DNA from 3 places in the Mesorhizobium sp. WSM3868 genome. Region 2 is predicted to be linked to each of the others. Evidence: predicted binding sites of a transcription regulator. Region 2 holds the regulator's gene; each other region holds the start of a gene.
What was found. Region 2 encodes LexA, which represses DNA repair genes until DNA is damaged. Its sites were predicted from a motif close to TGTTCNNNNTGTGTTCNG; they were not measured.
Positions count from the first base shown of each region.

Region 1: a site for LexA is predicted at 1,448-1,465, ahead of parE (DNA topoisomerase IV subunit B). Genes of this name have one in related genera too.
Region 3: a site for LexA is predicted at 2,363-2,380, ahead of CK221_RS12040 (sel1 repeat family protein). Genes of this name have one in related genera too.

Region 1 covers NZ_NSGB01000015.1:51,995-56,001, forward strand. Annotated here, with positions in the region: gene parE (DNA topoisomerase IV subunit B) at 1-1,382, opposite strand, end outside; gene cpaB (Flp pilus assembly protein CpaB) at 1,637-2,575, shown strand; gene CK221_RS21965 (type II and III secretion system protein family protein) at 2,658-4,007, shown strand, end outside.
Region 2 covers NZ_NSGB01000005.1:202,008-206,014, reverse strand. Annotated here, with positions in the region: gene CK221_RS10940 (ComEC/Rec2 family competence protein) at 1-1,082, shown strand, start outside; gene lexA (transcriptional repressor LexA) at 1,066-1,800, opposite strand; gene glp (gephyrin-like molybdotransferase Glp) at 1,917-3,122, opposite strand; gene moaC (cyclic pyranopterin monophosphate synthase MoaC) at 3,124-3,603, opposite strand; gene trpC (indole-3-glycerol phosphate synthase TrpC) at 3,606-4,007, opposite strand, start outside.
Region 3 covers NZ_NSGB01000006.1:85,427-89,433, forward strand. Annotated here, with positions in the region: gene CK221_RS12030 (acetyl/propionyl/methylcrotonyl-CoA carboxylase subunit alpha) at 1-299, shown strand, start outside; gene CK221_RS12035 (ABC transporter substrate-binding protein) at 462-1,583, opposite strand; gene CK221_RS12040 (sel1 repeat family protein) at 1,963-2,229, opposite strand; gene CK221_RS12045 (DUF2147 domain-containing protein) at 2,665-3,006, shown strand; gene CK221_RS30230 (hypothetical protein) at 3,214-3,366, shown strand; gene CK221_RS12050 (hypothetical protein) at 3,399-3,593, shown strand; gene CK221_RS12055 (AMP nucleosidase) at 3,721-4,007, shown strand, end outside.

The DNA.
Region 1 (4,007 bases), on a different contig from region 2:
GCGGCATTCTGGGTACAGTCGGCGAGCTTGCCCGGCAGGCGCAGCTTGCGTACGGCGCTCTTGCGCGAGACTTCCTTTTCCTGACGCCGGCGCACACGCTCATCGGCGCGCGCGATCACCCATTCGAGAAGCTTCGAGGCTTCCTGCGGGTTGTCGGCCAGCCAGTGGTCGAACGGGTCGCGGATGGCGGTTTCGACGATGCGCATCGCCTCGATGGTGGCCAGCCTGTCCTTGGTCTGGCCAACGAATTCCGGCTCTCGGATGAATACCGACAGCATACCGGCGGCCGAGATCATGACGTCCTCGGTGGTGACGATCGAGGCGCGCTTGTTGCCGATGAGATCGGCATATGCGCGAAGCCCGCGCGTCAGCACGTTGCGGAAGCCCGCCTCATGCGTGCCGCCCTCGGGAGTGGGAATCGTATTGCAGTAGGAGTTGAGGAAGCCGTCGCCGCCGAACCAGGTCACAGCCCATTCCAGCGAGCCATGGCCGCCCTGCTTGTCGCTTTTGCCCGCGAACACTTCGCGCGTGACCTGGAATTCGTCGCCGAGGGTGGCCTTGAGGTAGTCTTTCAGGCCGCCCGGGAAATGGAACTCGGCTTTGGCCGGAGTTTGATCCTTTTCCTTGATCAGTGAGGGATCGCAGGTCCAGCGGATCTCGACGCCGCCGAACAGATAGGCCTTCGAGCGCGTCATGCGGTAGAGCCGGGCCGGCTCGAAGGCGGCGCCCTTGCCGAAGATCTGCTCGTCGGGATGGAAGCGGGTCCTGGTGCCGCGGCGGTTGTGCACCTCGCCGAGGTGCTCCAGCCCGCTCACCGGAACGCCGCGCGAGAAGCGCTGGCGATAGAGCTGGCGCCCGCGCGCGACCTCGACCTCGAGGTGATCGGACAGCGCGTTGACTACGGATACGCCGACGCCGTGCAGACCGCCGGAGGTCTCATAGACCTTGGAGTCGAACTTGCCGCCCGAATGCAGCGTCGTCATGATGACTTCGAGCGCCGGTTTCTTGAACTTCGGATGCGGATCGATCGGAATGCCGCGGCCATTGTCGGTGACGGTAAGAAATCCGTCCGCCGAAAGCTCGACGTCGATGAAGGTCGCGTGGCCGGCCACCGCCTCGTCCATCGAATTATCGATGACCTCGGCGAAGAGGTGATGCATCGCCTTGTCGTCGGTGCCGCCGATATACATGCCTGGGCGACGGCGCACCGGCTCCAGCCCCTCAAGCACCTCGATGTCGGCGGCGCTGTAGCTCTCGCTGCCGTCGCGGGCGGCGGCCGAGCGCTTCGCGGCCTGCACCAGCGGATCGGCCGGCCGCGAGGGCGCGCGTACTTGCTGGGGCTGCTTTTCCGGGTTGCCGAAAAGATCGCTGGTGTCGTCCATGCTAGCCATTAAGTCCAGTACTGCGAATCACTCCTCGATACTGCCACGCTTTTGGCGGGCGAACGAGTTCCTGTTCCGTTCAGGGATCAAACTGTCTCTTATTCCAAAACCATTCGATAACCAAGCCGCCGGAAATAGGGCGGGCTCCACCCCTTTGGATTCCTGATTCTTTAACATTAACGCCTAGCGTGAGCCTCAACGACAAAAGACCACGGGGCGTCAGGGGTTTCGTTGTGAAGGGCAGGGCCATAACCATGATCGGCATCGCAGCCGTTTTCGGCGCGATCTCGATCTTTGCCGCGGACTTCTGGGTCAAAAGCCAGGCGAGGGCCCAGCCCGAGCAGAAGACGGCATCGATCGTGGTGCCGCACGAGCCCAAAGTCGAGTTCAAGACCATCGTCGTGGCGAATGCGCCGCTACGCTACGGCATGCAGCTCGACCGGTCGCAACTCACCGAAATTCCGTGGCCGCAGGATTCTCTGCCGCGAGGCGCCTTCCCGACAATCGACAAGCTGCTGGCCGAAGGCAGCCGAGTCGTGCTGTCGCCAATCGAGGTCAACGAGCCGGTGCTGCTCGCCAAGCTGTCGGGACCGAACGGCCGCGCCACACTTTCCAACATGCTGTCGCCGGGCATGCGGGCCGTCACCATCCGCACCGACGAGATCGCCGGCGTCGGCGGCTTCATCACGCCGGGCGACCGGGTCGACGTCGTGCTGACGCGCGATGCCGGCGAAATCCAGGAAGTGTCCAAGAACGCGCAAGGGGCAGCCGGCTCGACGGTCACGTCCGAAATCGTCGTGTCCGACGCCAAGGTGCTTTCGGTCGGGCAGGGCGCGGACGAGCGCAAGACCGAGCCGCAGGTCGCCAATTCCGTGACCCTCGAGGTCACGAACGAAGGGGCGCAGAAGGTAGCGCTCGCCCGCACCGTCGGCTCCTTGTCGCTGTCTTTGCGGTCCGCCGCCGATGCCAGCGCCAGCGGCAACGGGCTTACCACCATCTCGTCCTTCGGCGGTTCGGTTGCCGCGAGCGCCGAGGCAAGCGCCGCCTCGCTGGTCAATGCGGTGGCGAAGGAGCCGGAAGAGCCGAAGTTCAAGACGGTGATCGTGTCGCGCGGCACGAAGGTGGAGGAATACAAGGTTCCCTCCAAGCCCGCCGACGGAGACGTCGTTCCTTCCAAGGAACAAGAACAATAGCCGGTGGGGACCGGCCGGGAACGGGACAATGCCTGTGTTGAACAAAGAACGGACGACGAGAGGGCTGCGCCTTCTGCGTGCAATGGCGGCGGGCGCCTTTCTGGCAGCCGCCGGAATACTGGCCTTTGGGGCGCCGGCCCAGGCAAACAACGACGTCGTATACGTCTCGGCGACCAAGAACGTCTCGATCAAAGTCGCCAAGGGCAAGCCCAAGACGATCATGACGAACGCGGCCTTCTATCAGATCGTCATCGGCGATCCGGAGATCGCCAACGTCAATCCGCTGACCGACAAGTCCTTCTATGTGTTGGGCAACAATCTCGGCACCACCGGCATCGCGCTGTTCGATCAGAACAAGCAGCTCGTCGGCACCATCGACATCGAGGTGACGCTGGACACCGACCAACTCGCGAACACCATCCGCGCCAGCGTGCCGGATGCCAAGATCAAGGTCGGTTCGGCCAACGGCCGCGTGGTGCTTTCGGGCGAGGCGGAAGACGCGGTCGCGGCCGACAAGGCGAGCAAGATCGCGTCGCGCTTCTCCGGCAATGAGGAAGTGATCAACTCGGTCAACATCTCGTCCTCGCAGCAGGTTCAGCTCAATGTCCGTTTCGTCGAGATCAACCGGCAGGCGGGACAGGACCTCGGCGCCAAATACGGGGCCAACTTTGCCTTCGGCGTCGGCGGTCGCGACGTCATCATCGACCCGGGCACGGTACCGACCGCCGGGACCGGCGAGATCATCGGCCGGTTGCTTTCCAACGGGGTTTCGATCGACATCGCCATCAAGGCGCTGGAAGAGCGCGGTCTCGCCCGGCGGCTGGCCGAGCCCAACCTGATCGCCCGCTCGGGCCAGACCGCGAGCTTCCTTGCCGGCGGCGAGTTCCCGATCCCGGTGTCCGAGGACAACGGCAAGATCAGCGTCAGCTATAAGAAATACGGCGTCGGTCTTGATTTCACGCCGACCGTGCTCAAGGGTGGACTGGTCAGCCTCGATATCGCGCCCGAAGTTTCGTCGATCGATCCCTCCGCGTCGATTGAAGTCAGCAGCGGCATTTCCATTCCTGCCTTCATCGTGCGTCGCGCCAAGACGTCGGTCGACTTGAAAAACGGCCAGAGCTTCATGATCGCGGGCCTCTTGCAGTCGCAGAACGACATCACAACCTCGCGCCTGCCGGGGCTCGGCAAGCTGCCGGTTCTCGGTCCGCTGTTCTCCTCGAAATCCTATCAGCGGCGCGAGACCGATCTGGTGATCATCGTCACGCCCTACCTGGTCAAACCGGTTGACCCGTCGAAGAAGATGGTCGAGCCCACCGACGGAACGCGGCCGCCAAGCAATGCCGACTACTTCCTGAACAACACCGAGGAAGTCGACGCTTCCGCTCCCAAGCGCCCCTTGGCGCTGGCCGACGGCAGCGGGGCCCGTCCGGTG
Region 2 (4,007 bases):
GCTGGTCCGACTACCGCGCCGGCAAGGTGAGAGCGCCGCCGGAAAAGCGTTCGTTCCTGCGGTTCATGTCGCACAAACTGGCAGTCGGAGCAGGTGGCGCCGCAATGACGTCGATCATTGCCGGAAGTGCCACGGCGCTGTTTGCCATCTGGCATTTCCAGCGCGTCTCGCCGCTCAGCCTGCTGGCCAATCTCGCGATCATGCCGATCGTCACGATCGTGATGTTTCTGGCCGTCGCCAGCGCGGTCATGATGCCGTTCGGCTTCGACGGGCCCTTCCTCTATTTGATGGGCAAGGGCCTGGCGGCCATGATCGCGATCTCGGCGTGGATTTCGGAGTGGTCGCCGGTCGATGCCGTGGGCCTGATCTCGATCCATTCGGTGCTGCTGGCGACGATCGCGCTCGTCATCGCCACGATGGCGACTACGTGGCTCAGGCTGACCGCAATTCCTTTCGCTGCCGCGGCCGTCATGATCATCCCGCAGGTGCGCACGCCGGACCTGCTGATCTCGGAGGACGCGCATCTGGTGGCGATGCCGATCGGCGGCGGCGAACTCGCCATCAATCGTGCCCGCTCCAACGAGTTCACTACCGATAACTGGAAACGCGCGCTCAAGGCCGAAACGATCGTGCCGCCGGAGACATTCGCCAAGGGCACGCTGGACATAGCCGATCCCGTCGACCTGCCGCCTGGATCGCCCTTTTACTGCACGGGCGATCTCTGCATTGGCCGGCATCCATCGGGCGCGATCGTCGCGCTCGCCGAGAACCGCGAAGCTGCCAGGCCTGCCTGCGACTTCGCAGACCTCATCGTCATCAACGACGCCACGGCCTACAATCCCTGCCGCGATCCACGTATCCTCGTCGTCACCAAGCGGCAGCTTGCGCGCGACGGCAGTGCCGCCGTCTTCTTCGATCCGCAATCGGCGACGGCGCGAGCAACCATTCAATACGCCGTCGAAAAACCGTACCGCCCTTGGCACGAACAGCGGCGCTACTCGCGTGAGGCGAGGGGGTTGGCGCCTTACAAGAAGCCCGAGAAGCCGGAAGCCAAGCCGCAGCCCTTCAGTAGCGGCGGATGAGCCCGACGAGCTTGCCCTGAACCTTGACGCGATCGGGACCGAAGATGCGCGTCTCATAGGCCGGATTGGCAGCCTCGAGCGCGATAGAGGCGCCCTTGCGGCGGAAGCGCTTCAGCGTCGCCTCCTCGTCGTCGACCAGCGCCACGACGATCTCCCCGGGGCTCGCAGTGCTGGCGTTGCGGATGATGACCGTGTCGCCGTCGAAGATGCCGGCCTCGATCATCGAGTCGCCTTTGACCTCGAGCGCGTAGTGCTCGCCGCCGGCGATCATGTCCGGCGGCACTGTGATCGAATGTGTCTGGTGCTGGATGGCGTCGATCGGCACACCGGCGGCAATGCGACCCATCACCGGGATGGAGACGGCCGAAACGGCGTCGTCGTCATTGCTGGGCGTCGGCGTGCGTGCGGGCGCCGCGGGTTTGATCTGGCGACCGAGATTGCCTTGGCCGCCCTGGATGACGCTCGGAGAGAATTTCTTCGCCGCATTGAGGCCGGGCGCGATCGAGTCAGGTAGGCGCAGCACTTCAAGTGCACGCGCTCGGTTCGGCAGCCGGCGAATGAAACCGCGCTCCTCCAGCGCCGTGATCAGGCGGTGGATGCCCGATTTCGAGGCAAGGTCGAGCGCTTCTTTCATCTCGTCGAAAGACGGCGGAATGCCGCTTTCCTTGAGCCGTTCATGGATGAACATCAGCAGTTCATGTTGTTTGCGCGTCAGCATGGCGGCCCCCATGGGTTCTGAAACCAGAATCAGAAAAACAAACCCAGAACAAACACTATCTGTTCCAGTTGTGTTCCGCAACCGTTTAAAGTTTAGTGAATGTGTTGACGTTTTGTTCAGCGTAACATCAGAACGCTGCATTCCTCGCCGGCTTCAGCCGCCGGTGCGAAGGGTTGGCGCACGATCAGGCCATTGGCATCGGCGAGCATCCTCAGCATCGAGGAATCCTGGATGCCGAACGGTGTTGCGATCAGCGCCCCCGCATCTTCGCGGACCACGGCGCGCACATAGTCCTGCCTGAGATCGTTGGCGTGCATTGCGGCGCCTAACCGGGCCGTGCGGATTTCCTGCCGGCAGGACCGGCCGCCCAGCCGCGCCAGAAGCGGCTTCAGGAACAGCTGCGAGCAGACCAGGCTTGCGACCGGATTGCCGGGCAGGCCGATGCAGCGAATGTCGCCGAGCCGGCCAAACATCAACGGCTTCCCGGGACGCATGGCGATCTTCCAGAAGTCGAGCTGCATGCCTTCGCCGGTCAGCACGTCGTGGATCAGGTCGTGGTCGCCGACGGAGGCGCCGCCAAGCGTGACGATGACGTCGGCGCCGGCCTTGACCGCCTTCTTGACCAGGGCCGCGATCGCGTCCTTGCGGTCGGCGGCGATGCCGAGGTCGAGCGCGCGCGCGCCGACCGACTGGGCCGTAGCTGTGAGGCCATAGGCATTCGACGAGATGATCTGGTCGGGGCCGAGCGCGCTGCCCGGCGGCAGCAATTCGTCGCCGGTGGCGATGATGGCGAGCAGCGGCTGCCGCACCACGTTGAGACTCGGATGGTTGGCCGATGCCGCCAGCGAAAGCGCCGCCGGATCGAGCTGGCGGCCTTTTTCGAGGAGCAGGTCGCCCTCGCAGAAGTCGAGCCCGCGGCGACGGACGTTGCGTCCTTCCGCGGTCGGCTCGGTCACTTCGATGCTGCCGCCGCCGAGATCGCGGACATTCTCCTGGATAACGACGGTATTGGCGCCTTCGGGGAGCGGCGCGCCGGTGAAAATGCGCACGGCCTCGCCCTTGCCGACAGAGCCGGTGAAGCCACGCCCGGCGGGCGCCATGCCGATCACGGAGAGCCGGGCCGGCGCCGAGGCCACGTCGGCGGCCCTTACGGCATAGCCGTCCATCGCCGACGCATTGAAGGGCGGCTGGGTGCGCAGAGCCACCACCGGGTCGGCCAGGACCCGGCCGGCCGCGTCGGCCAGCGGCACGCTTTCGCCTGGCAGCGCGGTCGCGCCGTCCAACAGGCGTTGGAGCGCCTCGGCGACCGGAAGCAAAGCCATGCTAAGGACCTGCCTTGTAGTCGCCCGACTTGCCGCCGGTCTTCTCGACCAGCCTGATGCCGGAAATCGCCATGGCGCGGTCCGCTGCCTTGGCCATGTCGTAGATGGTGAGGCAGGCAACCGACGCCGCGGTCAGCGCCTCCATTTCCACCCCGGTCTTGCCGGTAACCCTGGCAAGCGCGGTGACCCTCAGGCCGGGAAGCGCGTGATCGGGCTCGATCTCGACGGCAACCTTGGTCAGAAGGAGGGGATGGCAAAGCGGGATGAGCTCATGCGTCTTCTTGGCCGCCATGATGCCGGCGATGCGCGCCGTGCCAAGCACGTCGCCTTTCTTGGCGTCGCCGGCCAGGATCATCTCCAGCGTTTCCGGCTGCATGGTGACATACCCTTCGGCGATGGCCGTGCGCGTCGTCTCGGCCTTGCCGCCGACATCTACCATGTTGGCTTCGCCCTTGGCGCCGAGATGCGTAAGCGCGGGCATCCTCAAACGGCCTCGGCCGGCGCCTTGCCCGTCAGCAGAAGGGCGGTCGCGGCGGCCACGTCGGCCTGCCGCATCAGGCTTTCGCCAACGAGGAAGGTGCCGATCTTGCTCTTTTCCAGCCGCCGGCAGTCCTGATGGGTGAAGATGCCGCTCTCGCTGACCAGCAGCCGGTCGTCCGGGACCATGGCGGCAAGCCGCTCGGAAACGTCGAGGCTGGTTTCGAAGGTTCTCAAATCGCGGTTGTTGATGCCGATCAGCCGCGACGAGAGGCGAAGCGCGCGTTCCATCTCCTGTTCGTCATGCACCTCGACCAGCGCCTCCATGCCGAGATCGAAGGCCGTGGCTTCCAATTCACTGGCCAAGGCGTCGTCGACGCTCGCCATGATGATGAGGATCGCGTCCGC
Region 3 (4,007 bases), on a different contig from region 2:
CGGTGTTCGAAGGAGCGGTCGGATATACATTCACGGTGCCGGATCCGCTGGCCAAGGCGGATGAGGCCGCGGCCGCGTCGGACAGCCTGCGCGCGCCGATGCCGGGATTGGTCAAGCTGGTGCGCGCGGCAGCGGGCGATACCGTTATCAAGGGCCAGCCGCTCCTGATCCTCGAAGCGATGAAGATGGAGCACACGATCGCCGCACCCCATGATGGGGTGATTGCCGAGATCGCGGCCGAAGGCGCGCAAGTGAGCGACGGCACGGTGCTGGTGCGGTTCGAGGACGCACGGGGCTGAGCTGCCGGTCGCCTTGGATCGGCAACGGGACAAACTGGCTGGGGCGGCAGGACTCCAGGGGGGCGCCGTAGAGCTCCGAACTGGCCTCCAAATCAGTGCCAAGGCACATACGAAAACGGCCGGGACAAATCCCGGCCATTTCCAATCGATCTGCAGAACGAATTACGGCTTGATCGGCGCGTATTTGCCGTCGTGCCACTGGTTGATGTCGTAGCTGGCGTTCTTCAGGTCGCCCTTCTCGTCGAAGATCACGTCGCCGACCACGGTGCTGATCGGCTTGCCGTCCTTCAGCGCCTCGGCGACCTTGGCCGGGTCGTCGGTGCCGGCGCGCTTGACGCCTTCGGCCACCGCCTGGATCACTGCATAGGAGAACAGCGTGAAACCTTCCGGTGTGAAGCCGCCTTGCTTGATCTTGGCCACGGCCTCCTTCGCTTCCGGCTTCGACTGCGGATCCGAGGGGAAGACGAACATCGTGCCTTCACCGGCCGGGCCGGCGATCTGCCAGAATTCCGGCGAGGCGATCGAGTCCGGCATGATCAGCTGGAACTTGACGTTCTGCTCCGCTGCCTGGCGCAGGATCAAGCCGGCCTCCGGATGGTAGCCGCCGAAATAGACGACGTCGGCCTTGAGCTCTTTCAGCTTGGTGACCAAAGCCGAATAGTCCTTCTCGCCGGCATTGATGCCTTCATAGTCGACCTCCTTGAGGCCGCCGGCATTCATGGTCGCCTTGACAGCATCGGCAACGCCCTGACCGTAGGCGCTCTTGTCGTGCAGGACGACGACGTTCTTGCCGGCATATTTCTTGGCGATCCATGGACCGATGAAAGCGCCCTGCGCATCGTCACGAGTGTAGAGGCGCATGATCGTCGGCCAGCCGGCCTTGGCCGCGGCGTCGGTCAGTTCCGGATTAGACGAGGCCGGGCTCATCATCAGGGTGCCGGCTTCGGCATAGACGGCGGAAGCGGGAATGCTCGAGCCCGAGCAGGCATGGCCGTCGACGAATTTGACGCCGTTGGCAACGATGCGATTGGCGACCGACACCGCCTGCTTCGGATCGCATTGGTCGTCCTGGATGTCGATCTTGATCTTGTTGCCATTGACACCTCCGGCGGCATTGATGGCATCCGCCGCGGCCTGCGCGCCCTGCTTGAACTGGTCGCCGATGTTGGCGAGCTGCCCGGTCATCGGGCCGACCACCGAAATCGTGATGTCGTCGGCGAAGGCAACCGATGCGCTCATCGTCAGGCCCAATGCGGCCGCGCTCAAAATACCCAATCTTTTCATGACAATAGAACTCCTCCACTTGCGCGCGGCCGTTCCGGCCACGCTTCTTCCAGAGAGCCGGGACAATTTCACCCTTCGCCGGAACTGTCGAGAGCACAATGTATCGGGATTTGGTTCATTCCGACGGGGAGTTCTTGGGCCAAGCCGCCGTTCCCATACAGGCGGTGACTGCGCAAATGCAAAAGCCGCGCCGGCCTTGTCCCGGCCGGTCACGGCTTTTGCAGTCGAGCTTCCCGGCACCCCGCGCGCCTGAACCCGCTCGCTTCCCTGTGTTGTCGCACGGCTTGAGTTCGTTGACCTGCCGCGTTCTTGGTCTGGTTAACCGGCCGTCTTTTTGCGGCCTTGTCCCTTAAGAGCTTCCGGGCTTTACCCCGCAAAATCAGTGCATCGTCATCCATTCGCGCGCTTCGCGCAGCGCCTTGGCGATCTCGGCCTTCGACATCGATGCCGACAATTCCGAGCGCAGCTCGGCGGCGCGGAGCGAGCCCTTGATCGCGGCGATGTTGAACCATTTGTGGGCGGCAATGACGTCGGTCTCGCAATCGCGGCCGGTCGCATACATCATGCCCAGTTCGAAAAGAATGTCGGCCTGGGCAGTTGCCCCCATGGCGCCGAAGCCGGCTTCAAGCATTTCAAAGCGTGCCATTTCAATCCCCTGTCTGCTCCCGAGAGCTGCCTCCTTCTGTCCCTGGAATTCCCCTGGGCGGGCCGCTCTTTCGATGCTTTCGAGGATGACGGCTCGCCTTGAATCCGTCGTTAAATGGCTTGCTTAATTTGAAGAAAACAAAGCTAAAACAACAGGTAAACGCGAAGAACTGTTAAGCATAGGAATCCAGCAATTCAGCCGATCTGCGCCAAATTCGTCGAAAATTTGAGGCGCGGGAATCAAGACTTCGCTAACCACGGAAACCGAAGCCTTTTTCGCCATCCGTTCATTTCCAGCGACCGACGCGGCCGAAATCCTTGCAAGCTTCCGTCGCGGCACCGCTTTCGTTTTGGCGATGGCTGGATTAGCTTTACGTTTGCGTAAGGGACAGAGAGGCGGAACGAGGCCCGCCGGAACCCTAAAGGGAGGACAAGCATGTTTCGAAAAGTCAGCCTGGCCCTGGCGGCCACCTTGATGATGGCAGGCGCCGCGTCGGCCGACCCGATCGAGGGCAATTGGAAGACGCAGGCCGGATCGACAGCGGCGATCGCCGGCGGCGGGGCGTTTTCCATCACGCTCAAGTCCGGCAAATATGCCGGCAAGACGATCGGCTCCTTCAAGGCGGCCGGCGACAACAAGTACACCGGCACCATAACGGACCCGGAAACCGACAAGACCTATTCCGGCAAGGCGACGCTTTCCGGCACCTCGCTAAAGATGAGCGGCTGCGTTCTGGGCGGACTGATCTGCAAGACCCAGACCTGGCACAAGCTCTGACAGTCGAACGGATGACGATGCAAAAACGGGGCCCGGCGCCCCGTTTTATTTTTGAGCGCCGTTTCTGAGCGCAACGCTGGACAAGGCATTTCGCAGGCCTTGGCCGGGTCATGACCCCATCAGCCAATTTGAACCGCAGATGAATACCGGTCTCAGAACCGGTTCAGAGGCGTTCGGGCATTCTCCTCGCCATTGAAGGAGAGACCAATGCTTGTCCGCCGCTTCACCATCGTCTGCCTGCTGATGAGCCTGTTCGGCATGTTCTTCGCCATCCTCGTGGCCGAAGCCGGCCGTCCGGCGCGCTCACCGCGAATGGCCGATACCTGCCGGCTGGACTGCATGAACCATTTCGGCCGCTGAAACGACCAATACTCGAAACCGGAACGACCACCATGAACCGCATCGCTGCCTCCACCCTCAAAGCTCTTCGGCTCCTGCCGCGGGCGATGCTCATCCTGATGGTGCTTGCCGCTCCTGTGCTGGCGGTGCCGATGATGCGCGCCGACGCCGGTTCGGTCATCGAGGCGCCAACGCCGAAGAAGGCAGGCATCGGCTTCGTGCTGCTGGTCAGCCTGCAGCGTGGCTGACACGGCCAGAGAAAAATACTCCGCAAGGCGGGCTTCGCGCCCGCCTCCCCCTCCCAAGCGCTCTTCCAAATCCCTATATTGGGCCATGGAAAAGCGAATCTACCCCCAAGCCATCGAATCGGTCGTCATGCCGGAGCCTTTCGGCAGGCAGAGTTTTGACGACGCCAAGAAGGCGGTCGCGGCGCTGGAGGCGCTCTACGACCGCAACACCAAATTCCTGCGCGATTCCTTCGCCAACCTCGCCGCCGGCAGCGACGAGAGCAGGCGCTACCGGGCCTTCTATCCGCAGATCGGCGTCACCACCACCTCGTTCACGCAGATCGACTCGCGCCAGGCCTACGGCCATATGCCGACGCCCGGGCATTTTGCCACCACCATCACCCAGCCAAAGCTGTTCGAGAACTATCTCGTCGA